3 regions of the Isoptericola sp. NPDC058082 genome follow, and region 1 is predicted to be linked to each of the others. Evidence: riboswitches for the same ligand, from Rfam matches in the RefSeq annotation. Region 1 holds a riboswitch; each other region holds the start of a gene.
The links. A riboswitch is a leader RNA that binds a small molecule or an ion and turns the genes downstream of it on or off. The one in region 1 is predicted to bind S-adenosylmethionine.
Positions count from the first base shown of each region.

Region 2: another riboswitch for S-adenosylmethionine. It lies ahead of ACFVS0_RS01765 (NADPH-dependent FMN reductase); the one in region 1 lies ahead of ACFVS0_RS07250 (methylenetetrahydrofolate reductase).
Region 3: another riboswitch for S-adenosylmethionine. It lies ahead of ACFVS0_RS19665 (aminotransferase class V-fold PLP-dependent enzyme); the one in region 1 lies ahead of ACFVS0_RS07250 (methylenetetrahydrofolate reductase).

Region 1 is NZ_JBHVSQ010000004.1:56,765-66,441, reverse strand. It holds gene metE (5-methyltetrahydropteroyltriglutamate--homocysteine S-methyltransferase) at 1-1,136, opposite strand, end outside; gene ACFVS0_RS07250 (methylenetetrahydrofolate reductase) at 1,162-2,208, opposite strand; SAM riboswitch class I at 2,214-2,320, opposite strand; gene ACFVS0_RS07245 (NADP-dependent oxidoreductase) at 2,414-3,313, opposite strand; gene ACFVS0_RS07240 (YbdD/YjiX family protein) at 3,354-3,602, opposite strand; gene ACFVS0_RS07235 (carbon starvation CstA family protein) at 3,586-5,856, opposite strand; gene ACFVS0_RS07230 (NYN domain-containing protein) at 6,012-7,274, shown strand; gene ACFVS0_RS07225 (alpha/beta fold hydrolase) at 7,294-8,136, opposite strand; gene ACFVS0_RS07220 (TetR/AcrR family transcriptional regulator) at 8,245-8,814, shown strand; gene ACFVS0_RS07215 (lysophospholipid acyltransferase family protein) at 8,875-9,522, shown strand; gene ACFVS0_RS07210 (ubiquinone/menaquinone biosynthesis methyltransferase) at 9,519-9,677, shown strand, end outside.
Region 2 is NZ_JBHVSQ010000001.1:375,173-384,849, forward strand. It holds gene ACFVS0_RS01720 (NtaA/DmoA family FMN-dependent monooxygenase) at 1-1,011, shown strand, start outside; gene ACFVS0_RS01725 (gamma carbonic anhydrase family protein) at 1,031-1,549, shown strand; gene ACFVS0_RS01730 (aldo/keto reductase) at 1,661-2,680, shown strand; gene ACFVS0_RS01735 (nuclear transport factor 2 family protein) at 2,712-3,077, opposite strand; gene ACFVS0_RS01740 (hypothetical protein) at 3,128-3,520, opposite strand; gene ACFVS0_RS01745 (GNAT family N-acetyltransferase) at 3,663-4,397, opposite strand; gene ACFVS0_RS01750 (LLM class flavin-dependent oxidoreductase) at 4,432-5,859, opposite strand; gene ACFVS0_RS01755 (nitrilotriacetate monooxygenase) at 5,869-7,062, opposite strand; gene ACFVS0_RS01760 (flavin reductase family protein) at 7,080-7,613, opposite strand; gene ACFVS0_RS01765 (NADPH-dependent FMN reductase) at 7,643-8,281, opposite strand; SAM riboswitch class IV at 8,304-8,435, opposite strand; gene ACFVS0_RS01770 (NADPH-dependent FMN reductase) at 8,552-9,133, opposite strand; gene ACFVS0_RS01775 (winged helix-turn-helix transcriptional regulator) at 9,289-9,677, shown strand, end outside.
Region 3 is NZ_JBHVSQ010000021.1:9,775-19,451, reverse strand. It holds gene ACFVS0_RS19680 (hypothetical protein) at 1-145, opposite strand, end outside; gene ACFVS0_RS19675 (protein kinase) at 249-1,436, opposite strand; gene ACFVS0_RS19670 (RNA polymerase sigma factor) at 1,436-2,116, opposite strand; SAM riboswitch class IV at 2,203-2,319, shown strand; gene ACFVS0_RS19665 (aminotransferase class V-fold PLP-dependent enzyme) at 2,354-3,796, shown strand; gene ACFVS0_RS19660 (CsbD family protein) at 3,870-4,043, opposite strand; gene ACFVS0_RS19655 (NAD(P)-dependent oxidoreductase) at 4,154-5,050, opposite strand; gene ACFVS0_RS19650 (MerR family transcriptional regulator) at 5,100-5,507, shown strand; gene ACFVS0_RS19645 (amidase) at 5,508-6,986, opposite strand; gene ACFVS0_RS19640 (GNAT family N-acetyltransferase) at 7,102-7,674, shown strand; gene ACFVS0_RS19635 (peptide MFS transporter) at 7,732-9,234, shown strand; gene ACFVS0_RS19630 (CocE/NonD family hydrolase) at 9,273-9,677, shown strand, end outside.

The DNA of each region.
Region 1 (9,677 bases):
GCCGCGTGCTGGTCGTACACCTCGTCCTCGACGTCGTGCGGCACGTGCAGCAGCGACGTCGACGTGCCGACGGCGAGGGCGACGGCGCCGAGGCCCCGCAGCGACTCGACCGCGTCGAGCTTGGCGGCCAGGTCGGCCCGCCACACGTTGTGGCCGTCGATCACCCCGGCGACGAGGGTCTTGCCCTCGAGGCCCGGCACCGGCCCGGCGGGCACGGCGCCCTTGACCAGGTCGATCGCGATCGCGTCGACGTCGGTCGCGGCGAGGAGCGCGAGGGCGTCCTCGTGCAGGCCGCCGAACGGCGCCGTCACCAGGATCGCGGGCCGCTCGCCCGAGTCCTCGGAGTCGGCGTCGTCGGTGGCCGTCGCAAGGTCGGTCGCCAGGGCGCGGTAGGCGGACGCGATGGCCGCGTGCAGGCGCTCGGCCGGCACGTCGAGGGAGTCAGTGACGAGCGCGGGCTCGTCGAGCTGCACCCACGGCACCCCGACCGCGGCCAGCGCGCGCAGCAGGTCGGCGTACGCGGCGACGACGTCGTCGAGCCGGTCGAGCGGGTGGAACCCGTCGCCCGCCTCGTCGGCCGCCTTGGACAGGGCGAGGAACGTCACCGGGCCCACGAGCACGGGGCGCGTGGTGACGCCGGCCTCCTTGGCCTCGGCGTACTCGCGCACGATGCGGTGGTCGGCGAACGAGACCGGCGTCGTCTCGCTGATCTCGGGGACCAGGTAGTGGTAGTTGGTGTCGAACCACTTGGTCATCTCGAGCGGGGCGTCCTCGCCGCGGCCGCGGGCCACGGTGAAGTAGCCGTCGAGCTCGAGCGAGCCGTCCTCGTCGTCGAGCAGGTCGCGGAACCGCTCGGGGACGGCGCCGAGCAGCGCGACGACGTCGAGCACCTGGTCGTAGTAGGAGAACGACCCCGGCACGGAGCCGTCGTCGGGGTTCAGCCCGCGCTCGACGAGGCGGCGGGCGGTCTCGCGGCGCAGCGCGCCGGCCGTGACCTCCAGGTCGACGGCGTCGGTGTGCCCGGCCCAGAACGACTCGACGGCCTTCTTGAGCTCGCGGCGACGCCCGATGCGCGGGTAGCCGAGGATCGTGCCGCCGGGAAATGCCGCGGCGGGGGTGGTGCTGGTGGTGGACATGAGCACTCCAGAGTTCGGGCTCCGCTCAGACGGCGGGAGCCTGGGTCGGGATGCTCGGTACCCACGGCCTTCTGGCCAGGTCCGCGCCGTCCGACGTGACGTCGGCCGGCGCCGGTCCGCCGAGGTGGACACCCTCGAGCAGGTCCAGAGCGGGACGGTACTTGTTGAACGTGTACACGTGGATGCCGGGGGCGCCCGCGTCGAGCACGCGCTGGGCGAGCTCGACGGCGCGCGCGGTCCCGTAGGCGTGCTGCGCCTCCGGGTCCCCCGCGGCGTCGAGCGCGTCCAGCAGGTGCCGGGGCGCGCGGACGCCGGTGAGCTCCTCGACGCGACGGAGCCGGCGCGGCTCGGTCGTGGGCAGCTGCCCCGCGAGGATCGGGATCGTCACCCCGGCCGCGCGGGCCTCGGCGACGAAGTCGGTGTAGGAGTCGGCCTCGTAGAACAGCTGCGTGATGGCGAAGCTCGCCCCCGCGTCCTGCTTCTCCTTGAGGCGCCGGACCTCCTGGGCCCGGGTGGTGCCGGCCTGCACGTTGCCGTCGACGAACGTCGCGACGGCGATCGTCATCGGGCGGGCGGCGCCGCGCAGGGCGGCCCCGGGGTCGGTCGCGCAGCGCCGCGCCTCGACCTCGCGCAGCAGGTGCACGAGCTCGATCGAGGATGCGACGCCGTCGGCGGGCGGCTCCCAGTCAGGCTGGTCCTTCGGCGGGTCGCCGCGCAGGGCGAGGAACGCGCGGGTGCCGGCGTCGAGGAAGTCGTCGATGACGGCGGACACGTCCTCGCGGTGCGCGCCCACGCAGGTCAGGTGCGCCACCGGCAGGACGGGCGTGCCCTCGAGCAGGGTCGCGACGACCTGGCGGGCGGTCGCCCGGTCACCGCCGCCCGCGCCGTACGTCACGGACATGAAGTCCGGTCGTGCGGCGACGAGCCGGCGCGCCGTCTCCCAGAACTTGGGCGCGGCGTCCGGCCGGCGCGGCGGCATGAGCTCGAACGAGACCGTCGGGCGTGCCGGCAGCGCCGGGTGAACTGCCGGCTGAGCTGCCGGGGTGGGCGAAAAGGATGCCTCTGCGACCATGCGTCACTCCATCGATCCTGGCGTGAGCACCTTCGTCCTCGGGAGGCTTCCGTCGGAGAACGGGTTGCTGCGGCGTCGTCGAGCCAGGACTCTCGGCCGCTCTGGATGGCTTGTCACGCGATCGTACGCAGCATCCGCGATACGGGCGAGGATGAGACCGCCTGCTGAGACGATCGCGGATGCCGGGCGGGCGGGAACGCCCTGCTCAGGGCACCAGCACGACCTTGCCGCCGGCTTGGCCGCTCTCGACCAGAGCGTGCGCACGGGGCGCGTCGGCCAGCGGGAGCACCGCGCCGACGGTGGTCACGAGGTCGCCGCGGGCGAGGGCGTCGACGGCCTCGGCGAGCTCGCCGGCGTCGCGCTCGGACCGCCAGCTGGCCTCGACGCCGAGGTCTGCCGCGGCGTCGTCGGCGATGGTGACGATGCGCTCGGTGCCGCCGCGCAGGGTGATCGAGTCGGGCAGCACGCCCGCGCCGGTGGTGTCGAGGACGGCGTCCACGCCGTCGGGGGCGAGGGCGCGGACCCGCTCCACGAGCCCTGCGCCGTAGGTGGTGGGTGTCGCGCCGAGGGCGGCGACGCGCTCCTGGTTCCGCGGCGACGCCGTACCGATCACGCGGGCGCCGCGGCGCACGGCGAGCTGGACGGCCAGCTCGCCCACCGACCCCGAGGCGCCGTGCACGAGCAGCGTCTCGCCGGGCCGGACGTCGAGGAGGCGCAGCACGCGGGTCGCGGTCTCGGCGGCGACGGGGAGCGTGACGGCGTCGGTCGCGGCGAGCCCGGCGGGCACGCGGGCGAAGACCGACGTCCGGGTGAGCTCGGCGTACCCGCCGCCGACGGCGAAGCCCACGACGCGGTCGCCGGGCGCGACGCCGGCCACGCCGTCCCCGACCTGGTCGACGACCCCCGCCACCTCCAGGCCCGGCACGACGGGCGACGTCGGCGGCGGGCCGCCGGTCGTGCCGGCGCGGGACTTCACGTCCCAGCCGTTGACGGCCGCGGCCTCGACGCGCACGCGCACCTGGCCGGGCCCGGCCTGAGGGTCGGGGGCGTCGGCGAGATGCAGCACCTCGGGGCCGCCGTGGGACTCGAACACGATCGCGCGCACGCGCCCATCCTGGCCCGGCCGGCACCGTCGCGCGCGCCGCTCAGCAGCAGCGCGAGCCGGGGTTGCGGTCCTGCTCCGCGTAGTGCTCCCGCCAGAACTCGCGCTCGCCCATCGGCGCGCGGCCGGGGTGGGCCGACCGCTCGTGCGCGACGTACGTCGCGTAGGCGTCGTCGCCCATCACCTGGCGCACGTACCAGCGCAGGCTCGCCCACCCCGCCGACGCCGCCCGGGCCAGCGCCCGGGCGACGTCGTGCACCCTGCCGGTGCGGGGCTCAGTGGTGCCCGGCACCGCTGGACTCCCGCAGGCCGGCGTCGGCCCACTCCTTCTCGATCCGCTTCTCGGTCGACGAGGCGAACAGGCCGGCCGGGGCGAACCGGCGCGACGCGACGGGCGCGTCCTCGTGGTTCTCGCCGCCGCCGGTGCGGAACGCCCTGATCGTCACGACCAGCGACGCGAGGATCACGACGATCGACAGCACCACGAACACGATCGACAGGGTGCCCTGCACGAAGGTGTTGCGGACCACGGCCTCCATGGCCGCGACGTCGGGCGCGGTGCCGAACGACGTCTCGCCGGCGGCGAGCGCGTCCTTGAACGCCCGGTGCTGCGCCCAGTACCCCACCGCGGGCACGTCCGAGAAGATCTTCTCGAACGACGCCCAGATGGTGATCAGCGCGGTGAAGGCCAGCGGCAGGGCCACGATCCACAGCCACCGCCAGTACGCGCGGCCCCGCTTCGCGACGATGGCGAGCACGACGGCGAGCGCGATCGCGGCCAGCAGCTGGTTCGCGATGCCGAACAGCGGGAAGAACGTGTTGATGCCGCCGAGCGGGTCGGTGACGCCCAGATACAGGATCGTCCCCCAGCCCGCGACCATGATCGCGGTGCAGACCCACACCCCGGGTCGCCAGCTCATGTCCTTGAACCGCGGTGCCACGTTGCCGATGGTGTCCTGCAGCATGAAGCGGGCCACGCGGGTACCGGCGTCGACCGCGGTGAGGATGAACAGCGCCTCGAACATGATCGCGAAGTGGTACCAGAAGCCCATCATCGCGGTGCCGCCCACCAGCTGGTGCATGATGTGCGCCAGCCCGAGCGCGAGCGTCGGGGCGCCGCCGGTGCGGGACACGATCGACGGCTCGCCCACCTGGGTCGCCAGGGTGCTGAGCATGTCGGGCGTGAGGTTGACGCCGGCGAGGCCGAGCGAGTTCACGAACGCGACCGCGCCCTCGATGGTGCCGCCGGTGGCGGCCGCCGAGGAGTTCATCGCGAAGTACACGCCGCGGTCGATCGAGATCGCGGCGACCAGCGCCATGATCGCGACGAACGACTCCATGAGCATGCCGCCGTAGCCGATGAAGCGCGTCTGGCGCTCCTTCTCCACGAGCTTCGGCGTCGTGCCCGACGAGATGAGCGCGTGGAACCCGGACAGGGCGCCGCACGCGATCGTCACGAAGAGGAACGGCCAGAGGTTGCCGGACACCACCGGGCCGGTCTCGCCGCTCGCGAACTCGCTGATCGCGGGCACGTTGATCTCGGGCCGCACGATGACGACGGCGCCGGCGAGCACCACGATGACGCCCACCTTCATGAAGGTGGACAGGTAGTCGCGCGGGGCGAGCAGCAGCCATACGGGCAGCACGGCGGCCACGAAGCCGTAGACGATGACGCCGACGGCGATGGTGGTGCGGTCGAGGTGGAAGAACTCCGCGCCCCACGCGGTGTCGGCCACCATGCCGCCGCCGACGATCGCGGCGAGCAGCAGGACGAAGCCGATGAGGGAGACCTCGGTGATCTTGCCCGGGCGCAGGTACCGCAGGTAGACGCCCATGAAGAGGGCGATCGGGATCGTCATGGAGACGCTGAACACGCCCCACGGGCTCTCGCCGAGGGCGTTGACGACCACGAGGGCGAGGATCGCCACGATGATGATCATGATCAGCAGGGACGCGACGATCGCGGCCACGCCGCCGATGCGGCCCAGCTCCTCGCGCGCCATCTGGCCGATGGTGCGGCCGCCGCGGCGCATGGAGAAGAACAGCACCGTGTAGTCCTGCACGGCGCCCGCGAGCACCACGCCGACGATGATCCAGATGGTGCCCGGCAGGTACCCCATCTGCGCGGCGAGCACCGGGCCCACCAGCGGGCCGGCGCCGGCGATGGCGGCGAAGTGGTGGCCGAACAGCACGCGGCGGTCGGTGGGGACGAAGTCCTTGCCGTCCTCGCGTGTCTCGGCGGGGGTGGCGCGGCGGTCGTCGGGGCGGGTGATGTACCGCTCGATGACCTTCGAGTAGAAGCGGTACCCGATGAGGTACGTGCACACCGACGCGAAGACGAACCAGATGGCGTTGATGGTCTCGCCGCGCACCAGCGCGATCATGACCCACGCGACGCCACCGAGCAGCGCGATCGCCGCCCAGAGCGCGATCTTCGCGGGTGTCCAGCGGGGCTTCAGGTCCTCGGCGGGAACCGCCGTCGGGGGGAGCGCGGGGTCGGGGACGATCTCGTCCGTCGCCGTGGTGGCTCCGGGATCTGCTGACAAGGTGAGCCTCCAAGGCGTCGCGTCGGCGGGACCCGACACAGGATAGGGGGTGAAGAAAGGGTGACGGAACGCCCGGAGCCTGGACGATGTGGCGGCGGCCGTGGTAACCCGGCCTGGTCCCGCGGCGGAGCACGCGACGCCGTAGCCTGACGTGCATGGACACCGAAGAGCGCCTCGCCGTCTTCCTCGACTACGAGAACCTGGCGCTCGGCGCCCGCGACCACCTGGGCGGCATGCAGTTCGACTTCAAGCCCATCGCCGACGCGCTCGCCGTCCGCGGCCGTGTGGTGGTGCGGCGCGCGTACGCGGACTGGTCGTACTTCGACGAGGACCGGCGGATGCTGACCCGCCACCAGGTCGAGCTCATCGAGATGACGCAGCGGATGGGCGCGTCCCGCAAGAACGCCGCCGACATCAAGATGGTGGTCGACGCGATCGAGATGGCGTTCGAGCGCGAGTACATCACCACGTTCGTCATGTGCACGGGCGACTCCGACTTCTCCCCCCTCGTCCACAAGCTGCGCGAGCTCGACAAGAAGGTCATCGGCGTCGGGGTGGAGAACTCCACCTCCCGCCTGCTGCCGCCGGCGTGCGACGAGTTCCTCTTCTACGACCGGCTCGAGGGCGTCGACGTGCCCGACGAGTCCGAGGCGCCCGCCCCGAAGCGTTCCGGCCGGGGCGCCGGCAAGGGTTCCGCGCGGTCCGGTGGCGGCCGTGGCGGCCGCGCGAAGGCCCCGGCCCCCGCGGAGGCGCCGGTCGAGACCCCTGACGAGACCCCGTCGGAGGCGCCCGCCGAGACCGCGACCGCGGCGTCGGGTACGACGACGCGCGGCCGCCGCAAGAAGGCGCCGACGGCGGAGGCCCCCGTCGTCGAGCCGGTCGTGGAGCCGGCCGCCGAGCGCGAGGGCGACGTCGAGCAGGAGGACGCCGCGGCCTCCGCGGGCGAGGACGCGCCGATGGAGGTCAGGGTGGCGCAGACGCTCGCCGACCTGCTGGCCTCGACGAGCGGCTCGGTCACGGCGTCGATGCTCAAGCGCACCCTGGTGCGCAAGGACCCCACGTTCAGCGAGTCCGACTACGGCTTCCGCACCTTCGGGGAGTTCCTGCGCTTCCTGGCGGACCGCGACTTCGTCGTGCTGTCCGCAGGCCCGTCGACCGGTGACCCGGAGGTGGCGCTGCCGGAGCAGCAGGACACCGAGGGCGCGTTCGACCTGCTGCGCCAGGTGGTGCGCGACGCGGGCGGCAGCGCGCCGCTGTCCGGGCTGAAGAACGAGGTGCGCAAGCGCCGCCCCGACTTCTCGGAGAAGGCGCTCGGCTACCGCGGGTTCCTGCAGTTCGCGAAGGGTGCTGCTGCCGCCGGCGCCGTCGCCCTCGCGTGGGACGACGACGCCGACGACTACCTGCTGACCGCGAGCTGACCGCCCGCGTGGGTCGGGCTCAGCGCCCGACGAACGCGAGCAGCGCGGCGTTGACCTCGTCCGCGTGCGTCCACAGCAGGCCGTGCGGCGCGCCCTCGACCTCGACGTACTCGGCGTCGGGCACGGCGGCGTGGAAGCGCCGGCCCGAAGCGTCGATCGGCAGGATGTTGTCCTTCGTGCCGTGCAGGATCAGCGTCGGCTTGCCCGCGTCGCGCACGGCCTCGACGTCGGGCCGGAAGTCCTCGATCCAGGTGGGGACGACGGCGTAGGCGGCGACGGGGGCCGAGCCGACCGCGGTGATCCAGTTGGCGCGCACGACCTCCTCGGAGATCCGCGTGCCGAGGTTCTCGTCGAGGTTGTAGAAGTCCTTGTAGAACTGCGTGAACCAGGCGTAGCGGTCGCCGCGGGCGGCGTCCACGATGCCGTCGAACACGGACTGCGGCACGCCCTCGGGGTTGTCGTCGCGCTGCACCAGGAACGGCTCGAGCGACGCGAGGAACGCGAGCTTGGCGACCCGCTCGTGCCCGTGGTTGCGGACGTACCGGGCGAGCTCGCCGGTGCCCATGGAGAAGCCCACGAGCACGACGTCCCGCAGGTCGAGCGTGGTCAGGACGGTGTCGAGGTCCTTCGCGAACGTGTCGTAGTCGTACCCGGAGCCGACCTTGCTCGACGCGCCGAAGCCGCGGCGGTCGTAGGTGATGACGCGATACCCGGCGGCGAGGAGCTCGCGGGTCTGGAGCTCCCAGCTGTGCCCGTCGAGCGGGTACCCGTGCACGAGGACGACCGGCTGACCGGAGCCCTGGTCCTCGTAGTAGAGCTCGACGGCCGTGCTGTTCTCCTGCCCGACGGTGATGTAGCCCATGGTGCGCCCCTTCGAAAGAGGGGGAGAACGGTCGTTCTCCCGTTGTTCGCTACAGTAGAGAACGATGGTTCTCCCCGCAAGGGGAGGGCGGCGACGAGAGGGTGAACGATGCTCGACGAGAAGGCGGCGCGCGACGCGGTGGTCGTCGCCGCCGACCGGCTGTTCTACGCGCGCGGCGTCCAGGCCGTGGGCATGGACGCCGTGCGCGCCGAGGCCGGGGTGTCCCTCAAGCGGATCTACGGGCTCTTCCAGTCCAAGGAGGACCTGGTGGTCGCGGTGCTCGCCCTGCGCACCCGGCAGTGGACGCAGGGGGTGGAGCGCGCGGCCGCGACGGCCACCACGCCGCGCGACCGGATCCTCAGCGTCTTCGACTTCCTCGACGCCTGGTTCCGGGAGGACGGGTTCCGCGGGTGCGCGTTCATCAACTCCTTCGGCGAGCTCGGCGCCACCTCGCCCCGCATCGCGGAGGCCGTGCGGGGGCACAAGGAGGCGTTCCGGGAGCACGTCCTCGCCCTCGTCCGCGAGGCCGGGCTGCCCGACGCCGTCGCGCTGCAGGTCGTGCTGCTCGCCGAGGGCGCACAGACCACCGCCGCGATCACCCACGACGTCGGCGTCGCCCGCGAGGCACGCCGCGCCGCCGAGTCGCTGCTCGCCGCGGAGACGGCGCAAACGCCCTGATCACACGCCCGCGAGGGCGGCCTCGGCGGGCCAGGGCGGAGCAGGGGGCACAATGGTGCGGTGACCTATCGGTTCCTGCGCCTCGTCCTGTCGCTCCTGGTGTACGTGCTCCTGCGCCCCCAGGTGACGGGACTGCACAACATCCCGCGGCGCGGTCCGGTGATCCTCGCGAGCAACCACCTGTCGTTCATCGACTCGATCATCATCCCGCTCGTCGTGCCCCGGCACGTCACCTTCATCGCCAAGGCGGAGTACTGGACGGGCCGAGGTCTCAAGGGCCGCGTCTCCCGCTGGTTCTTCACCACGATGGGCCACATCCCCGTGGACCGCGAGGACCCGCGCGCCGGCCAGCGGTCGCTCGACGACGCGCTCGTCGTGCTCAAGCGCGGCGGCGCCTTCGGCATCTACCCCGAGGGCACCCGCTCCCGCGACGGCAAGCTGCACCAGGGGCACACCGGCGTCGCCTGGCTGGCGCTCGCCGGCTCGGCGCCCGTCGTCCCGGTGGCCCTGCGCGGCACCGACAAGGTGCAGCCCGTCGGCAAGCGGCTCCCGCGGCCGACCCGCGGCATCCAGGTGCACTTCGGCGCCCCGATCGACCCGTCGCGCCAGCTCACGGCCGGCGCCCGCCCGGCCCAGGTGCGTCGTGAGCTGACCGACCACGTGATGTCGTCCATCCACAAGATGAGCGGCCAGGAGCTCGCCGCGTGACCCACCCCTCGCCCCCGTCTCGGTCGAAGGGGGAGGAGGTGCAGCGCCTCTTCGACACGGTCCCCGGCTACTACGACCGGATGAACCGCCTCATGACGATGGGGCGGCACGCCGCCTGGTGCCGCGACGTCGCGCGCCGCGCGCAGGTCCCCGCG
Region 2 (9,677 bases), on a different contig from region 1:
GCGTGGAACGTCGTGACGAGCTTCGACGCCTTCACGGGGGCCAACTTCCGGCGCGGCGGCTTCCTCGACCGCTCCGAGCGCTACGAGCGCGCGGCCGAGACCCTGGCCACCGTGCGCGAGCTGTGGGACTCCTGGGCCGACGACGACCTCGTGATCGACAAGGAGGCCGGCGTGTTCGCCCCGCGCGGCGCCGGCGCCTTCCGGCACTCCGGCCCCCAGTTCGACGTGGCGGGGCGGTTCGGGGTCCCGCGGCCGCCGCAGGGCCACCCCGTGATCCTGCAGGCCGGGGTGTCCCCGCAGGGGCGGGACTTCGCCGCGGCCGGTTCCGACGCGATCTTCTCGCCGTACGGCAGGTTCGAGGAGGCGCGGGAGTACTACGTGGACGTCAAGGCGCGGGCGGCGCGGCTCGGGCGCAACCCCGACCACCTGAAGATCCTGCCCAGCGCGTCCTTCGTGCTGGGGGACACCGAGGCCGAGGCCCGCGAGAGGTCCCGGTGGGTGCGCGAGGAGCAGGTGCCGGGCCGGACGGCGCAGATCCTGCTGGAGCAGATCTGGAACCGCGACCTGTCGGGGTACGACCCCGAGGGCCCGCTTCCCGACGTCGAGCCCCTCGTGGACGCGCCCCCGTTCATCGCGGGGCGGGCGCTCATCCACGCCGACCGGCCCGCCACGGTCGCCCGCCTGCGGGCGCGGGCGCAGGCCGAGGGGCTCTCGCTGCGGCAGACGGCGATCGAGGAGTTCACGCGCGGCAGCTTCGTCGGCACGCCCGCGCAGGTCGCCGACGCCCTCGACGACTTCGTGCAGCGCGACGGGTCGGACGGGTTCGTGCTCGGCTCGCACCTGGTCCCCACCGGGCTCGACGAGTTCGTCGACCGAGTGGTCCCGCTGCTGCAGGAGCGGGGGTCGCTGCGCGCCGAGTACTCGGGCTCGACCCTGCGGGACAACCTGGGGCTGCCCGCGCCCGTGCGCGCAGACTCCGCCCGGGCGGAGGTGACGCCCGCCGGCGTGTGACGACGGTAGGGTCCGGGGCATGGCGACGGTGCTCCCCTTCGACGGCCACACCCCCGAGATCGACCCCACGGCGTGGGTCGCCCCGACGGCGACGATCATCGGCCGCGTGCGCATCGGGCCGCGCGCCAGCGTGTTCTACGGCGCCGTGCTGCGCGGCGACATGGACGCGATCGTGCTCGGGGAGGGGTCGAACATCCAGGACAACTGCGTGGTGCACACGGACACCGGCGTGCCCGCGACCATCGGCGCCGGGGTGGGCGTGGGGCACGGCGCGATCATCCACGGCGCGACCGTCGGGGACGGCAGCCTGGTCGGCATGGGCGCCACGCTGCTGAACCACGCCGTCGTGGGCGAGGGCGCGTTCGTGGCCGCCGGGGCGCTGGTGCGTGAGGGGCAGGAGATCCCCGCCGGGCACCTCGCCGTGGGCGTCCCCGCCAAGGACCGCGGGCCGCTCGACGCCGAGGGCGCCGAGCGCGTGCGCCGCAACGCGATCGAGTACCAGGAGCTGGCCGAGCGGCACCGCCGCTCGATCGGCTGACACCGCCGGCTGACACCGGCGGCGACGCCCATCGGCGGGGCCGGGCGTCCAGCATCCGAGAGGCGCGCCGCCGGCCTTGCGGGGCCGCCGCGGGGGTGGTCGGCTGCGCGCATGACGACACCCTCCACGGGCACCCTGCCCACGCGCGCACTGCCGACCCGCACCCTGGGCTCCGGCGCCCACGCCCTCACCGTCTCGGCCGTCGGCTTCGGCGGCATGTCGGTGGCCGACTCCTACGGCCCGGCCGACGCCGCGGAGGCCGAGGCCGTGCTGCGCCGCACCCTCGAGCTCGGCGTCACGCTGATCGACACGGCGGACGTGTACGGCGCCGGTCGCAACGAGGAGCTCATCGGGCGGGTGCTCGGCCCGCAGCGCGACCGGATCGTGCTGGCGTCGAAGTTCGGGCTCGGGAAGCATCCCGACGGTCGCCCCGTCGACGGGCGCCCGGAGTACGTGCGCGCCGCGATCGACCGGTCGCTCGCCCGGCTCGGCACGGACCACCTCGACCTGTACTACCTGCACCGGGTGGACCCGCAGGTGCCGGTGGAGGAGACCGTCGGCGCGCTCGCCGAGCTGGTCGCGGCGGGCAAGGTCCGCGCGATCGGGCTCTCCGAGGCGGGCGCGGACACGGTGCGCCGCGCGCACGCCGTGCACCCGGTCACCGCCGTGCAGAGCGAGTACTCGCTCTGGACGCGCGACCCCGAGGACGCCGTCCTGCCCGCGCTGCGCGAGCTCGGCATCGGGTTCGTGCCCTTCTCCCCGCTCGGCCGCGGCATCCTCACCGGCACGGTCGACCAGGTGACCGACCTGGCCGCCGACGACGTGCGCCGCAAGCACGCCCGCTACGCCGGGGAGGCCTTCGAGCACAACCGCGCCCTGGTGCGGGCGCTGGAGGACCTCGCCGCCGCCCGGGAGGTCACCACCGCGCAGCTCGCGCTCGCGTGGCTGCTCGCGCAGGGCGAGGACATCGTGCCCATCCCCGGCACCAAGCGCCTGCGCTACCTGGAGCAGAACGTCGCCGCCGCGTCGCTCGCGCTGAGGCCCGACGACCTGGCGGCGATCTCCGCCGCCATCCCGCGCGGCGCCGTGCAGGGCGTGCGGCACCCGCAGCCCGACCTGCTGGAGGCCTGAGCGCTGGAGGCCCGAGCGGCCGCCGGGCCGGTCAGGCCGGCTCGGCGGCGGGCGCGAGCGTGGCAGCCAGCACCCGCCACCCCTCGTCGGCACGCACCCAGAGGCGCGTGTAGACCAACCGCGCGGACACGGCGGTGCCGCCCTGGATCGCGTCCACGGCGGCGACCAGCCGGGTCGTCCCGCTCGCGACGTCCTCCTGGACCTCGAGCGACTCCTCCTCCAGGCGGGTGATCTGCAGGAAGCCGGAGCGGTAGCTCTCGAGGTCGTCGTGCTTGGAGAAGACGGACCCGTCCGGGCCCGCCCCGACGCACCGAGGGTGCAGCAACGCCTCGAGCGCGTCGACGTCTCCGGCGCGCTGGGCGGCGTGCAGCGCGTGCTCTGCAGCAAGAAGGCTCATCGCCCGAGCCTACGCACCGCCGAGCCCGTACCGCGCCGGCGTGGACACCCTCACGCGTCGGCAGACACGAGCCAGAACGGCGCGGTCTCGCAGCCGTTCGTCGTCACGCCGTCGGGCAACCGGTCGTGCGCCCCTCCCACGAGCTCGACGTCCTCGCCCAGAGGCGGGATCGGCGCCTCCGCAGGGAAGATCGCGGTGTAGACCGTGTCCGAGGACTCGTCGTCGACGACGATGCACCCGTGGACCGCGGCGACCCGGCCTCGGAGGAGGGCCTGGTCACCTCCGGCGCCCGTCGGTTCGTAGCGGGCGACGACGACGTCGGGGTCGACGCTCGGCCCGGGTGCCGTCTGGCACCCCGCGAGCACGGCCATGCCGACCGTCAGCAGGGCCACGCTCGACATCCCGCGCCCGCGCATCCGCCGCCCCGCTCTCGTCGCCGTCATCAGGCGTCTGTGGTGCAGCACGGGCGCCCTCACCACACTGGTGTCGTCACACGTCGAGGACTTGCACCGGTCCGTAGGGACGAGGGCACCCGTTCCGCCGGAACCGGCTCTTTCGCCACCCCGCACGGCCCTCGGTCACGCCCTAGGCGAGCGGCGTGCGGATCGCGCCGAACGCGGTGCGGGCGCGCAGCCGGAACCCGAGGTTCTCGTAGAGCCGGATCGCGTTCGCGTTGTTCCCCGCCGCGTGCAGCATGGGCCGGGCGCCGCGCTCGCGGACGTGGTGCGCGACGTCGAGCACGAGGCGGGTGGCCAGGCCCTGGCCGCGGTGGTCGGGATCGGTCGTCACGGCGCTGATCTCGGTCCAGCCCTCCGGCTGCAGCCGCTCGCCGGCCATCGCGACCAGGCGTCCGTCGCGCCGGAACCCGACGTAGCGGCCCATGAGGTACGTGCGCGGGAGGAACGGGCCCGGCCGCGAGCGCTCGACGAGGGCGAGCATGTCGGGCACGTCGTCGGCGCCGAGCACGATCGCCTCGTCGTCCGGGCGCGTGGTCAGCCGGTCCGTCTCGACGAGCTGGACGCCCTCGTGGAGCGAGGCCCGCTCCCAGCCCGCGGGGAGTGCCACGTCCGCCGGCGGCCCCGGGAACTCCGCGCCGTGGCCGGCGACGTCCACGATCGCGTCCCAGACGTCCGGGTCGTCCCACGACCGGACCGCGGCGAACGGGGACACGTCGGCGGGGTAGCGCAGCACCAGCTCGTTGCCCTCCGCCAGGTGCGCGTGCGCCCCGGTGAGCGACGACCAGCGCGGGTTGTCGAGGACGGCCTCGGACGCGGTGCCGAGCGTGCCGGCGGGAGCGTCCGGCGTGGTGGTCGTGGTCATGTCGCCTCCTGGTCTGCCGTCGCAGAGTACGTGCTCAGGGCGTGGGAACGAGCGTCGGTTCGCTGTCGGCGTCGACGGTCGCGGACCGGCTCCGGGCTCGCCGGGTGAGCGGTTCGCGCAGCCCGAGGTGCTCGCGCAGCGTGACGCCCTCGTACGCGGTGGGGTAGGCCCCGCGCTCCTGCAGTGCGGGCACCACCTTCTCGACGACGTCGTCCAGCCCGGACGGCACGATCCACGGGCTGAGGTTGAACCCGTCGACGGCGCCGGTGCGCACCCAGCGGGTCAGCTCGTCCGCGACGGCGCCGGGGGTGCCGGTGAAGCCGCGCTCGCCCGCGTTGCGGATCACCAGCTCGCGGATCGACAGGTGCTCCGCCTCGGCGAGGGCGCGCCACTGCCGGGCGACCTCGTGCGTGCGCGCCCCCGTGGTCGCGGAGCCGCGCTCGCCGCCCAGCTCCTCGACCACCGGGTCGTGCGCGGGCAGGGGGCCGTCCGGGTCGTACGACGAGAGGTCCTCGCCCCAGATGTTGCCGACGATCGACAGCGCGGTGGCGGGCGTGACCTGGGCGTGCCGCACCCAGCGCGCCTTCTCCTCGGCCTCGGCCGGGGTGTCGCCGACGACGATCGCGGTGCCCGGGAAGATCTTCACGTCGTCCTCCGGCCGTCCGGCGGCGACGACGCGGCGGCGCACGTCGGCCGCGAACTCCAGCGCGTCGGCGAGCACCGCGCCGTGCCGGGAGAAGATGACGTCGGCGTGCGCGGCGGCGAAGTCGCGCCCCTGGGGCGAGTCGCCCGCCTGGAAGATCACCGGGTGGCCCTGCGGGCTGCGGGGCGTGGTGACGTCGAGCACCAGGTCGCGGGGGGTGCGCAGGTCGGCGCCCGGCACGTTCACCCGCGCCACGTCGCCGTCGGGGCCGTCCGGGAACGCGTCCCAGACCCCGCGGGCGACGGCCAGCACGGCGGCGGCCCGTTCGTAGCGGTCGGCGTGGTCGAGGTAGCCGCCGCGGCGGAAGTTCTCGCCGGTCCACGCGTTGTCCGTCGTCACGACGTTCCACGCTGCCCGCCCGCCGGACAGGACGTCGAGGCTCGCGAGGCGCCGGGCCAGGTCGGCAGGGTCGTGATACGTCGTGTTCTGGGTGGCGACGAGGCCGATGCGCTCGGTGATCGCCGCCAGCGCGGCGAGCTGGGTGATCGCGTCGGGGCGGCCCACGACGTCCAGGTCGTGGATCCGGCCGCGGGTCTCGCGCAGGCGCAGGCCCTCGCCGAGGAAGAACGCGTCGAACAGCCCGCGCTCGGCGGTGCGGACCACGCGCTCGAAGGAGGCGAAGTCCGTCTGCGACCCGGACTCCGGGTCGGACCAGATGGTGGTGTGGTTGACGCCCTGGAAGAAGACGCCGAAGTGCACCTGCGCGCGGGGGCGGGTGATCGGCGCGTCGGGGGCGTGCGGTGTCGTCGGTGTGGTCATCGGAGTTCCTCAGGCGGTCGCGACGGCGGTCGGGGCGGCGTGCCGCGCCCGGGTGCCGGCGTCGGGTCGGGTCTCGTGGCGGTTCGCGGGGCGCGGCAGCCCGAGCGTCTCCCGCAGGGTGGCGCCCGCGCGGGGCGCCGCGGTGAGCCGGGCGGCGCGCAGCGCGGGCAGCACGTCGCCCGAGAGCACCGGCAGGTCGGCGTCGAGGACGGCGGGCAGCAGCCGCACGCCGGCGACGTCGCCCGACGCGGCGAGCTCGGCGAGGAGGCCGGCGAGGCCCGGGGCGTCGCCGGTGTACCGCAGCGCGCCCGTGCCCCAGCCGGTGCGCGCCCCCGAGGGCGTGGCGGCGTCGAGCTCGGCGAGCCGGGCGGTCGCGGTGCGGTCGCCGGCGTCGAGCACCACCTCCAGGTCGAGCACCGCCCGGGCGGCGCCGTCGGGCCCGCCCGTCCCCGCGGCCGTCGCGGCGCGTGCCGCCGCGCGGGCGGTGGCGACGTCGGTGCCGCCGACGAGCGCGACGTCGACCAGGGGCTCGGCGCGCACCGAGGGCGCGACGTCGGCGGCCGCCGCGAGCACCACGAGCTGACCCTGGGGCGGGCGCGGCGTGATGAGCGGGCCCTTGACGGCGAAGCCCTCGCCGACGAAGTCGACGTGGTGCAGCCGGTCGCGGTCCACGTAGCGGCCCGTGGCGACGTCGCGGATCACGGCGTCGTCCTCCCACGAGTCCCACAGGTCGCGCACGACCTGCACGACGTCGCGGGCCTCGCGGGCGAGGTCGGCGACGTCGTCGCGGCCGTAGGCGGCCGCCGTCTCCGGGGTGCGGGTCGCGCCGGCGAGCCAGCCGCCCCGGCCGGAGGCCGCGATGTCGAGGGACGCGAGCTGGGCCGCCACGTGGAACGGCTCCGGATAGGTGGTCGGCACCTGGGGCACCAGGCCGATCGCGGTGGTGGTGCGGGACACGAACGCCGCGCGGGTGACGGCGTCGAGCCGCGCGGAGGCGGGCGACCCCGCGACCGCGGGCAGCAGGGCGTCGGCGAACGTGGCGAAGGTGACGCCGGCGTGCTCGGCGCGGCGCACCGTGCGGGCGAGCCGTGCGGCGGAGACGAGCTCGGTCACGGCGATCCCGGTGCTCGTGACGGCCGCGGGGTGCGCGCCCGCGCCGTCGACGTCGAGCCCCACGAGGAAGGGAGAGGTCAGGGTGGTCATGGTGCGGGGGCCGCCTCTCAGATCGCGGACTCGTCGCCGAGCCGGTGGTAGGTCCGGTCGAGGTAGACGAGCGGCGAGGCGTCGTCCGACCCGGACTGCAGCGCGCGCAGGGACACCAGGTAGCTGTCGCCGACCGGCGTCCGCTGCACCACCCGGGCCCGCACCCACGAGACCGCCCCGTCGATCACGGGCTCGCCCGAGGGCAGGGCCGTCCAGCCGCCGTCCGCGAAGCGGTCGATGCCGCTCGTCGCGAACCGGGCGGAGAGGTGGTCCTGGTGGTCGGCGAGGAAGCTGATCGCGAGCGTGCTGGCCTCCGAGACGGCGGGCCACGACGAGGAGGTCGACGCCAGCGAGAACGCCAGCAGCGGCGGCGCGGCCGACACGGAGATCACGGACGTGGCGGTGAACCCGACGGGGCGGCCCTCGTGCGCGAGCGCGACGACGGCGACGCCTGCCGGGTGCTGGCGGAAGACCGTCTTGAACTCGTCGGGGGACAGCTGGGGCTCGTCCTGCTGGGCCAGGAGCTCCTCGATCTCGGACAGGGCGGACAGGTCGGTGTGCGCGTGGGTGTGCTCCGTGGTCACAGGGCGGCTCCCGTCAGCTCGGCGGCGGTGGCGTCCGTCGTGGTGGTGGTCGTGGCGGTGGCGGCCGTGGCGGTGGCGGCCGTGGCGGTGGCGGCCGGCGCGGCGGGTACGCCGGCGGCGCGCCGCAGCGACGTCGCCCAGCGGGCGAACCAGGGGTCGAGCGCCTCGCCGAGGTCGGGCAGCTGCGCCTCGGTGAGGGTCAGGGTGCGGGTGGGCACGACGGCACCCAGCTCCACGAGGACGGGCCGCAGGTGCGCCTCGCCGGCGAGCGCGTGCGCCGGGTTGCCGGACACGACGAGCGGCACGACCACGACGCCCGCCAGGCCGTCCGGCCCGTAGAGGTCGAGGAACGACTTGAGCAGACCCGTGTAGGAGGCCTTGTAGACGGGGGTCGCGACGACGGCGACCGTGGCGCGCGCCAGGCGGTCCTTCGCCTCGTCGGCGGCCGGGTGCGCGGCCGTGAGGATCTCGCCCGCGAACGCCGCGAGCTCGATCGTCGCCACGTCCGTGGTGCCGAGCAGCTCGGCGACGCGGCGCCCGGCGGCCTCGGCCGCGGCCAGGGTGCGCGAGCCTTCGCGCGGGTTGCCGGAGACCACCACCACGGAGGCGGCGGAGGGGCGGGTGGGTTCGGTCATCGGGTGTACCTCGCAAGTCCGTCGATCACGCTTGCCGCGCGGCGTCTCGGCCCGCGGACGGGCCGGCCGGCGGCCTGGTCATCCTCCGGAGCACCCCGCCGTGACGTGGGGTTGCTGCCCAGCCAGCCGGGGCTTCGCGCTGGGGCTCTTGACCTGGGGCGGAGGTATAGCAGCCGTTTCGCAGAACGCCAGGCTGCTCCCGAGAATTCTCACGATCCGGACGCGGTGCGGTCCACGGTCGACCGCGCCGCGTCCTCCCCGACGGGTCGGTCAGGCCGCGGCGGCCGCCGCCCGCGCCGCGCGGAGCGGCGCGAGGGCGTCCGACCAGGCCACCACCTGGTCCAGGAGCTCGTCGAGCGCGGCGCGCTGCCGGGGCTCCGGGTCGAGCTCGCGGTACTCGCGGAAGTCGTGGTGGAACGACAGCGCCACCTGCGTGCGGACCGTCGCGAGCTGCAGCTCGGCCGCGACCAGGCGCAGGTGCTCCACGGCCCGCGCGCCCCCGAGGACGCCGTAGCCGACGAACCCCGCCGCCTTGTCGTTCCACTCGGCGTACAGGTAGTCGAGGGCGTTCTTGAGGACCCCGGGCACCGAGTGGTTGTACTCGGGGGTCACGAACACGAAGCCGTCGAACGGGGCGACGGTCGCCGCCCACCGCCGGGTGTGCTCGCCGGCGTACTGCCCGCCCGAGGCGGGGACCGGCTCGTCGAGGTGGGGCAGGTCCTGCTCGGCGAGGTCGACCAGCTCGAAGCGGGCGTCGTCGCGCCGTCCCGCGACGTCGAGCACCCAGCGCGCGACGCGCTCGCTGTGGCGGCCGGGTCGGGTGCTGCCGGTGATGATCGCGATCGTCGTCATGGTGCGCCTTCCGTCGGGTCGGGACGATCTCGGTCGCCCCGACGTGTTGTGGTCGATGGCGGGAACCTCCGGTGACCGGTGCCCTATGCCCGGTCGGCCACCCGCACCATGAAGTGCGTCACGCACCCCGGGGTGCGGATCGGGACGGAGCGAGCATGGCGAGCACGGAGATCGGGGACGGCGCGGAGATCTGGGACGGCGCGGGGACCTGGGACGGCGCGGCGGGCTCGGCGTGCGCGGGCGAGGACGACCGGCGCAGGGTCCGGGAGCTCTGCCACCGCGTGGGCGACAAGTGGTCGCTGGTGGTGCTGGCCGAGCTCGGCGACGGGCCCGTGCGGTTCACGACGCTGCTCGGCAGGGTCGAGGGCATCTCCCACCGGCTGCTCGCGGTGACGCTCCGGCGCCTCGAGCGGGACGGGCTGGTCGCGCGGACCGTCTACCCGGAGGTGCCCCCGCGCGTCGAGTACGCGATGACGGGGCTGGGTGCGTCGCTCCTGGTGCCGCTGGCGGCGTTGGCGGGGTGGGGCGAGCGGCACGGGCCGAC
Region 3 (9,677 bases), on a different contig from region 1:
CGTCGGCGTGCTGCGTCGCCGTCGTGTCCGACGCCGAGCTGCCCGGGTCGTCGAACTCGGCGTCGGGGGTCGGGGACGCGCACGCGCTCAGGGCGAGGAGGCTCGCGAGGGCGATCGGCGTCAGTCGGCGGGGAAGGTGTCGCATGGTCTCTCCTGGTCGATGGGGGCAGCCCCGTGCGGTGCTGACCCCCGTGAGTCGTCCGCGGCGGCGGAAAGGTTGCACGCGGACCGAGATTTCTTCGTCCGGGTCAGGACCCGGCGCCGACCCGCAGCCGGTGCACGGCCGTGAGGGCGGTCCCGTCCGGGGCGCGGGCCTCGAGCACCACCTCGGCGGCGCCGGTGCTGCTGGCGGTGAGCCGCACGCGCTCGTCGTCGGCCACGTAGGTGCCCGTGGGCAGCGTCCACACCCAGTGCTCCGCGCCCGCGACGTCGGCCGTGAGGGTGACCGGCTCGCCGACGGTCGCCGCCCCGGGCCCGGAGATCGCGACGCTCGCGCCGCCCGCGGCCGAGCGAGGCCGGTCGAGCCAGGCCGTGACGCCGGCGCCCGCGCCCAGGCCGAGGACGGCGGCGGTGACCGCGGCGACGACGACGGCGGCCGGGCGGCGTCGCGCGCGGTCCGGGCCGCCGGTCGTGCCCGGGCCGAGCGCCCCCTCGACGTCGGCCAGCCAGGCTGCGGCGTCGGGGTGCCGCCGGGCGGGGGCGTCGGCGAGGCTGCGGCGCAGCGCGGCGTCGAGGGAGCGCGGGAGGTCGGCGCCCTCGACGAGCCAGGACAGCAGCGCGGACATCGCCCACAGGTCGGCGCGGGTGTCGACCGTGCCGGGGCCGTCCTGCTCCGGCGGCCGGAACCCCTCGGTGCCGCCCGCGACGGTCAGCCCGGAGCTGCGGGCCAGGTCCTTGCTCATGCCGAGGTCGGCCAGGACGAGGCGCTCGTCCGGCCGGACGACGGCGGCGGGAACGCCCTCGACCGCACCCTCCGGGCCGGTACGCAGCAGCACGTTGCCGGGGCTGAGGTCCCGGTGCACGAGGTGCGCGGCGTGCACGGCCTCGACCGCGGCGGCGAGCCCCCGGGCGACGGCGAGCACGTCGGCGGGCGTCGCCGTCCACCCGTCCGCCCGCAGGGCCGCGACGCGGGCCGCGAGGGTGCCGCGGTCGGCGAGCTCGAGGACGAGGTAGGGCTGCTGGCGGTCGCTCTCGCCGATGTCGTGCACGGCGACGACGTGCGGGCTCGCCACCCGCCGCAGCGCCCGGCCCTCCGCGATGAACCGCTCGCGGACCTCCGGGTTGAGGCTGTGGTTCTCGGCCAGCACCTTCACCACGACGACGTCGTCCAGCCGCTCGTCCACGGCGCGGTGCACGGTGGCGAACGACCCGACGCCGATGACGTCGCCCACCCGGTACCGCCCGAGCAGCGGCTCGGGCGCGGCCGGCGCGGCCATCAGGACAGGCTCCCGAGGGCCGCGGCCACGAGCGCGCGGCCGCGCGAGACCTGTGACTTCACGGTGCCGACGCTGCGCCCCAGACGGTCGGCCACCTCCGCGTAGGGCAGGCCCTCGATGTCGCGCAGCGTCACGGGCTCGCGGTAGAGCTCGGGCAGGGCGGCGAGCGCGTCGCGCACGGTGGCGCGCGTGGCGATGAGGGAGCTCATCCGTTCCGACGGCCCGACGTCGTCGTCGGGCAGGGGAGCGGTGGCGCGCTGCCGTCGCAGGTGGTCGACCACCCGGTGGCGCACGATCCCGTGCACCCACGTGGTGACCCGCGACCCGCCCGCGAACGACCGGACCGACGTCGCCACGGAGACCAGCACGTCCTGGGAGACGTCGTCCACGGCGGCCTCGTCGAGCAGGGCGCCGCGCACGAAGCGCCGGACGACGCCGGACGCGTCCAGCAGCTCCACCAGCAGCTCGGTCGCGGGCGCGGAGCCCGCGGCGGCCCGCCCGCCGACGAGGTCGAGGACGTCGGCGGCGTCGTCCCCGGTCGCCGCGCGGGCGGCGAGCCCTGCGGCGTGGAGGTCGCCGCCGGCGAGGGCGCGGGCGACCAGCTCGGCCGGGGTTCCGACGGGGCTTCCGACGGGGCCTCCCGGAGGCGCGCCGGAGGCCGGAACGGTGCGATCGGGCATGCATCCAGCGTCTCACGCGACCGCATCGTGAGAAGGGGGCGGGCTCCGCTTGACCGTGTGGTGCTGCGCACGCACGATGGGCGGCAGGTCAAGAGCGCCAGCGCGAAGCCCCGGCTCGCTGGCCGGCAACCCTCCTCTCGCGGCGGGGTGCCCCGGGTGACGACCTGGCCCTGCGCCGTCCGGCGCGCGGGCAAGCGCGGGGAGCCACCTCCCCGGCACGACCGAGGAGGACCACGCATGACCACGCTCACCCCCGCGCCTGCGGTGCCCGCCGCGCGCGTCGGCGCCGTGCAGGACGTCGCACCCGTGCTGCCCGTCGTCGGCGGCGACACGCTCGTGCCGCTCGTCGACGGCCGTCAGCTGCCGTACGCCAACCTCGACGTCGCGGCGTCGGCGCCCGCCCTGCAGGCCGTGGCCGACCGGGTCGCGCGCGTGCTGCCGCTGTACGCCAGCGTCCATCGCGGCGCCGGCTACCTGTCGCAGGTCTCGACGGCCCTGTACGAGACGGCCCGCCGCACGATCGGCGCGTTCGTCGGAGCCCGCGAGGACGACCTCACGATCGTCACCCGCAACACGACGGACTCGCTCAACCTGCTCGCGGGCTGCGTGCCCGCCGACCCGGCCACCGGCGAGCCCGGCCGCGTCCTCGTGCTCGACATCGAGCACCACGCCAACCTGCTGCCCTGGCAGCGCGTCACCGACGCGACCGTCGTCGCGGGCGGCCCGTCCGTGGCCGCCACCCTCGCGGAGATCGAGGAAGAGCTGGGGTCGGCCGCTGCCGCGGGCCGCCCCTACGCCCTCCTGGCGCTCACCGGCGCGTCCAACGTGACCGGCGAGGCGCTGCCCGTGGCCGACGTCGTCGCCGCCGCGCACGGCGCCGGCGCGCGCGTCGTGCTCGACGGCGCCCAGCTGGTGCCGCACCGCCGCTTCTCGCTCGCGGAGACGGGCGTCGACTACGTCGCGTTCTCGGGCCACAAGACGTACGCGCCGTTCGGGGCCGGTGCCCTGGTCGGCCGGCGCGACTGGCTCGACGCCGGCACCCCGTACCTGGCCGGCGGCGGCGCCGTGCGCCGGGTGCGCACCACCACGACCGACTGGCACGAGGGCCCCGCCCGGCACGAGGCCGGCTCGCCCAACGTCGTGGGAGCGGTGGCGCTCGCGGCCGCGTGCGACGAGCTCGCCGCCCTCGACCCGTGGGTCGCGGCCGGGCACGAGGACGCCCTGCGGCGCCGGCTCGTGGACGGGCTCGGCGAGATCGAGCGCGTCGAGGTCGTCCACGTCTGGGACGACGCCGTCGACCCGGTGGGGGTCGTGACGTTCACCGTCACCGGGTACGACCCGGGCCTCGTCGCCGCGTACCTGTCCGCCGAGCACGGCATCGGCGTGCGCGACGGCCGGTTCTGCGCCCACCCGCTGCTCGGCCGCCTCGGCTTCGACGCCGGCGCCGTCCGCGCGTCGGTGGGCCTCGGCACCGCGGGCGAGGAGGTCGAGCGGCTCGTCGCCGCCGTCCGCTCGCTCGTGACCGAGGGGCCGCAGGCGCAGTACGACGTCGTGGACGGGCTGTGGGTCGTCGTCGACGACCCGCGCCCCGTGCCCGAGGGCTCCGGCCTCGAGGGGCTGCTCGCCACCGCCGCGCTGGGCGCCGACGAGGCGTTCGGCTGCCTGCCCGACGACCTCTGAGCCGTCGGCCCCGCCCCGGGCGGACATGACGACGGGGCGCCACCGTGCGGTGGCGCCCCGTCGTGTCAGCGGGTCAGCCCTTGAACGCGTCCTTGACGTCGTCGCCCGCCTGCTTGAGGTTCGCGCTGGCCTGCTGGGCCTTGCCCTCGGCCTCTTTGCTCTCGTCGTCGGTGAGCTTGCCCGTGGCTTCCTTGGCCTTGCCTTCGGCCTCTTCCGCCAGGTGCTTGGCCTTGTCTCCCAGTCCCATCGGGGCTCCTTCCGTCGGACGAACGACCTCGAGCACCGACCGTAGGCGCGTGCCCGCCGGCTCGCACGCCGACGTCTCAGGTCGTGGTCCTCCGGGTGGCGACCGGCAGGTCAGGGCGTCGGGCGGCCGAACTCCTCGATCAGCACCGGGTACTGCTCGTGACCGTGGCCCGCGGCGACGCCACGGTCGGCCACGGCCTTGAGCAGTCTCGGCAGCTCGGTGCTCACGCCCAGCGCCGCGCTCTCCTCGACGAGGTGCGCCATCGCGCGCGCGTCCGTCTCGAGGGCCGAGGCCTCCGCCGGGAACCTGCCGCTGTCGACCTGCTCCGCGTAGCCGGGCAGCCAGGCGGCCACGCCCTCCGCGATCTGCCGGGCGAACGGGGCGAAGGCGGCGGCGTCCACCCCGGCCGTGCGGAGCATGGCGGTGCCGTGCAGCCACGCGTCGAGGACGCTCCACATCATCGTGAGGCCGGCCGCGTCGTAGAGGGACGCCAGCCCGGGGTCCTCGCCGAGGTGGGTGACGGTGCCGAGCGCGGCGAGGGTGGCGGCGTGCGCGTCGAAGTCCGTCCGGGGCCCGCTGTGCAGGACGACCGCGTCCGCCGTCCCGATCGCGGGCGGCACGGCCATGATCGCGCCGTCGAGGTATCGCGCGCCGCGCCGGGCGGCCCACCGGGCGGTCTCCCTGGCCTGCGAGGAGCTGCTGGACGTGAGGTTGACCAGCGTGGCGCCGGCGAGGTCGACGTCGTCGTGGCCGAGCAGCTCGCGCACGGCGGCGTCGTCGGTGAGGCAGACGATCGTCAGGCCGCCGGGACGGACCGCCGCGGCCGCCGTGGGCGCCAGGTGCGCGCCGTCCGCCACCAACGCGTCGGCCCTGGCGGGGGTGCGGTTCCACACGGTGGTGGGGTGCCCGGCCCGCAGGAACGCGCCGGCGAGCGCGCGACCCATGAGGCCGAGTCCGACGACGGAGACGGGGGCGGGGGACGACGGCTTGTGGGTTCTGGTGACCATGGCAGCATCGTCGACGTTCATACCGGTGTGAAGGTCAAGGGGGAGCGGGATGCGGATCGGTGAGCTGAGCCGCCGCACGGGCGTGCGGACGCACCAGCTGCGCTACTACGAGGCCCAGGGCCTGCTGGACGTCGCCCGACGCTCGAACGGCTACCGCGAGTTCGACGAGGGGGCCGTGCTGCGGGTGCGCCAGATCCGGCACCTGCTCGACGCGGGCCTGTCGTCCGAGGACATCGCCTACGTCCTGCCGTGCGCGGTCGGCGAGGAGCCGCAGCTGCCCGGCTGTGCCGAGCTCCTGACCGCGATGCGCTCCCGCCTGCGGCGTCTGGAGGACCAGATGGCGAGGCTCGCCCGCTCGCGCTCGGCCCTGGCCGGGTACATCGCGGCGGCGGAGCGGGTGGGTGGCGAGACCTACCCGCCGCTCGACGGCGCGACGGCGGAGAGGGTTCCCGCCTGATCACCAGGCCGGAGGGTGCCGATCCGCCCAGCGCAGCCGGTCCTCGAGCTGGGCGGCGAGCGCGAGGAGCGTCGTCTCGCCGCCCGGCCGCCCGATCAGCTGGACGCCCATCGGCAGCCCGTCGTCGGTCCAGCGGGTCGGCAGCGTGATCGCCGGCAGCCCCGCCACGTTGAGCATCGACGTCCACGGCGTGTACTGGCACTGCTGCTCGAAGTTGCGCTCGGGGTCCTCGGGGTCGAACCAGCCGAGCGGGCGGGGCGTCGTCGCGAGCGCGGGGGTGACGACGGCGTCGAACCGTGACACCTGCGCGACCAGCCTGCGCTCGAACGCCGTGAGCGCACGCAGCGCCTCGGCGAGCTCGCGGGCGGGCACCTGGCGGCCGCGGCCGATGAGCCACCGGGTGAGCGGCTCGAGCCGGTCGAGCCGTGCGGGGTCGTCCAGCGGGACCGCGGAGGCGCCCGCCATCCACAGGGTGCGGAAGGCGGGGCCGTACGTCGGGTCGGGCTCGAGGGACAGGTCGTCGACCTCGTGCCCCAGGCCGGCGAGCGTCGCCACGCCGGTGTCGAGCGCGGCGCGTGCCTCGTCCGACGTCGTGATCGCGTAGAAGTCGTCCCAGGCGGAGTCGGTCGTGACACCGATCCGGAACCGGCCCCGCACGTCCTCGCCCCCGTCACCCGCCACCTCTCCGCGGCGCGCCGCGGCCAGGTACTCCCCGGCGCGGGCCGACGGCGCGCGCAGCGTGAGCGGGTGCGCCACGCGGCCGTCCGGGGTCCAGGTGAGCATGCCCTCCAGCAGCAGCGCGGTGTCCTCGGCGGTGCGGGCGAGCGGCCCGTTGACGACCAGCCCGCCCAGCGACTCCTGGCCCGACCCCGCCGGCACGAGGCCGCGGCTCGGCTTCAGCCCGACCACGCCGCACGCGGCGGCGGGGATGCGGACCGACCCGCCGCCGTCCGACCCCGGCGCGCACGGGAGCAGGCCCGCCGCGACGGCGACGGCGGCGCCGCCGCTCGACCCGCCCGCCCCGAGGCCCGGGTCCCACGGGTTGCGTGCCACCGGCCCCGCCAGCGGCTCGGTGTACGCGGGGAAGCCGAGCTCGGGGGCGGTCGTGCGGCCGAGGCTCACCATGCCGGCGGCGTCGAGGACGTCGACGATCTCGTCGCTCACCGGCGGCACGACGGCGTCGTCGCCGGCGAAGGCGCGGGAGCCGAACCGGGCGGGCACGCCGGCCCGCATCCACAGGTCCTTGTCCCCGCCGGGCAGCCCCCACAGGGTCGCCCGGCCGTGCGCGCCGTCGCGCTCGAGGGCCGCCGTCCGCGCGCGCGCCGCCTCGGGGGCGACGGTGGCGAACGCCCCCAGGTCGGGGTTGGCGCGCTCGATCCGGGCGAGGAAGTGGTCGGCCACCTCGGTCGGCGTGAGCTCTCCCGCGCGCAGCAGGTCGCGCAACCGGGTGGCGGTCATCTCGTGCAGGGCGTCGTCCATGATCCGCACGCTACCCATCCCGCTGCCCGGGTCGCCGAACAGGCGGTTGACACCGGTATCGCGAGGAAGTTGGACGCATTCCGGCATCAACCGCCTGTTCGGCGAGGATGGGCCCGTGCATCACGACCTCGTCCTCGCCGGCCACGGCGTGCGCCTGGAGCCGCTCGGCCCGCAGCACGCCGAGGCGCTGCTCCCCCTGATCGACGCCGACCTCTGGTTCGGCATGACGTCGCCGGTCCCGTCCGGGCTCGCGGACCTCGAGGCGTGGATCGAGGCGGGCGTCGCCACGCCCGGCACGACGGCGTTCGCCGTCGTGGGCGACGACGGCGCGGTGCGCGGGTCCACCCGGTTCTACGAGCTGGCGCCGGGCCCGCGCCGCGTGGAGATCGGCACCACCTTCTACGGCCGCGACTGGTGGGGCGGCACGACCAACCCGGCGTGCAAGCTCCTGCTGCTGCGGCACGCGTTCGACGAGTGGGGCATGCGCCGCGTCGCGCTGCGCGCCGACTCCCGCAACACGCGCTCGTGCGCGGCCATCCGGCGCCTCGGCGCCACGCCGGAGGGCGTGCTGCGCAAGCACCGCGTCGCCGCCGACGGCACGGTGGGGGACACCGCCTACTTCTCGATCGTCGACGACGAGTGGCCCGGCGTCCGCGCCGGCCTCGAGGCCCGGCTCGCCGGTCGCTGACGTCCGCACCCCCGTGCTCGGCAGGTCGGCGGGCGCGGGCGGTGGGAGTCTGGACGGGTGACCACCGAGGACGCTCCCGCCGTCGACCCGGCCCCCGGCTCCGACGCCCACGACGACCGGGCGTTCTTCGGCCACCCCCGCGGCCTCGCGACGCTCTTCAGCCTGGAGGTCTGGGAGCGGTTCTCGTTCCTGGGGATGCAGGCGATCCTCGTCCTCTACTTCACCGCCTCGGTCGCCGACGACGGCCTCGCGATGGAGCCCGGCAACGCGGCGTCCATCGCCGCCGGCTACGGCACGATGGTCTACCTCGTGTCCGTGGGCGGCGGCTGGATCGCCGACCGCGTCCTCGGCTCCTACCGCGCGGTGCTGTGGGGCGGCATCCTCATCGCCGCCGGCCACTACACGATGGCGGTACCGGCGGAGATCTCCACGTGGATCGGGCTCGTGCTCATCAGCCTCGGCACCGGGCTGCTCAAGCCCAACGTGTCGACGCTCGTGGGCAAGCTCTACTCCACCGACGACGACCGCCGCGACGCCGGGTTCGCCCTGTACTACATGGGCATCAACGTGGGCGCGTTCGTCGGTCCGCTGGTCACCGGCTGGCTGGGCGCCGAGGTCGGCTGGCACTGGGGCTTCTCCGCCGCCGCGATCGGCATGACGGCGGGGCTGATCCAGTACGTCGTGGGGCGCCGGCGGATCCCGGGCTACGGCCGGCCGGCCGAGGCGCCCCTGCCGCCCGACGCCGCGCGCCGGACCCGCCTGCTCCTGCTCGGCGCGGCGGCGGCCGTGGTCGTCGTCCTCGTGGTGCTCGCCCTGGTCGGGCGGCTCAGCATCGCCGGGGTCGTGGACGCCCTCACCGTGATCGCGATGGTGGCGCCGATCGTCTACTTCACGGTGATGTTCCGCAGCCCGCGCGTGACGACCGAGGAGCGCGGCCGCCTGCGGCCGTTCCTCGTGCTGTGGATCGCGTCGGTGGCGTTCAACTTCGTGCTGTTCCAGGCGTACTCGGTGCTGATCCTGCTGGCCGAGGACCACGTGCAGCGGACCCTCTTCGGCTGGGACGTGCCGTCGGCCTGGTTCAGCTCCTACCTGGGCGCCGCCGAGGTGCTCGTCGCCCCGCTCGTCGCCGCACTGTGGACGTGGCTGGGGCCGCGCCAGCCGCACGCGTCCAAGAAGGTCGCCTTCGGTGCCCTGCTCGGCGGCCTGTCCTACCTCGTCCTCGTGCCGGCCGTGAGCGGGCAGTCCGGCGACTGGCGGATCGCCGTCTGGTGGCTGCTGGTCTCCCTGACGCTGCTCGGCCTGGGTGACGTCCTGCTGCAGACCACCGGCCTGTCGGCCACCACGAAGCTCGCCCCGCTCGCGTTCTCCAGCCAGTCGATGGCGGTGTGGTTCCTGTCGATCGCGCTGGCCAACGGCATCCAGGCGCAGACCGTCCGCTTCTACGGCGAGGTGCCAGACGGCGTCTACTTCGCCGTCAACGGCGCCGTGCCCGTGATCGTCGCCGTCGTCGTGCTCGCCCTGTCGCCGTGGATGAAGCGCACCATGCACCCCGTCCACTGAGGCACCCGTCCACTGATCGTCCGAGCGCCGGAGGACCCATGCGCCACGTGACCGACCTGCCCTACGAGACCCTCGTCGAGGACCTGTGGATCCCCCTGGCCGACGGCACGCGCCTCGCGGCCCGCGTCTGGAGGCCCGTCGACCCGACGCCTGTCCCGGCGATCCTCGAGTACCTGCCCTACCGGCTGTCCGACTGGACGGCCCCGCGCGACGCCCAGCGCCACCCCTACTACGCAGGGCACGGGTACGCGTCGGTGCGGGTGGACATCCGGGGCAGCGGCAACTCCGACGGGTTCCAGGACGACGAGTACTCGCCCACCGAGCTCGCGGACGGGGTGGTCGTCGTGGAGTGGCTGGCGGCGCAGGGCTGGTGCGACGGGTCGGTCGGCATGTTCGGCATCTCGTGGGGCGGCTTCAACTCGCTCCAGATCGCGGCGCTCGCG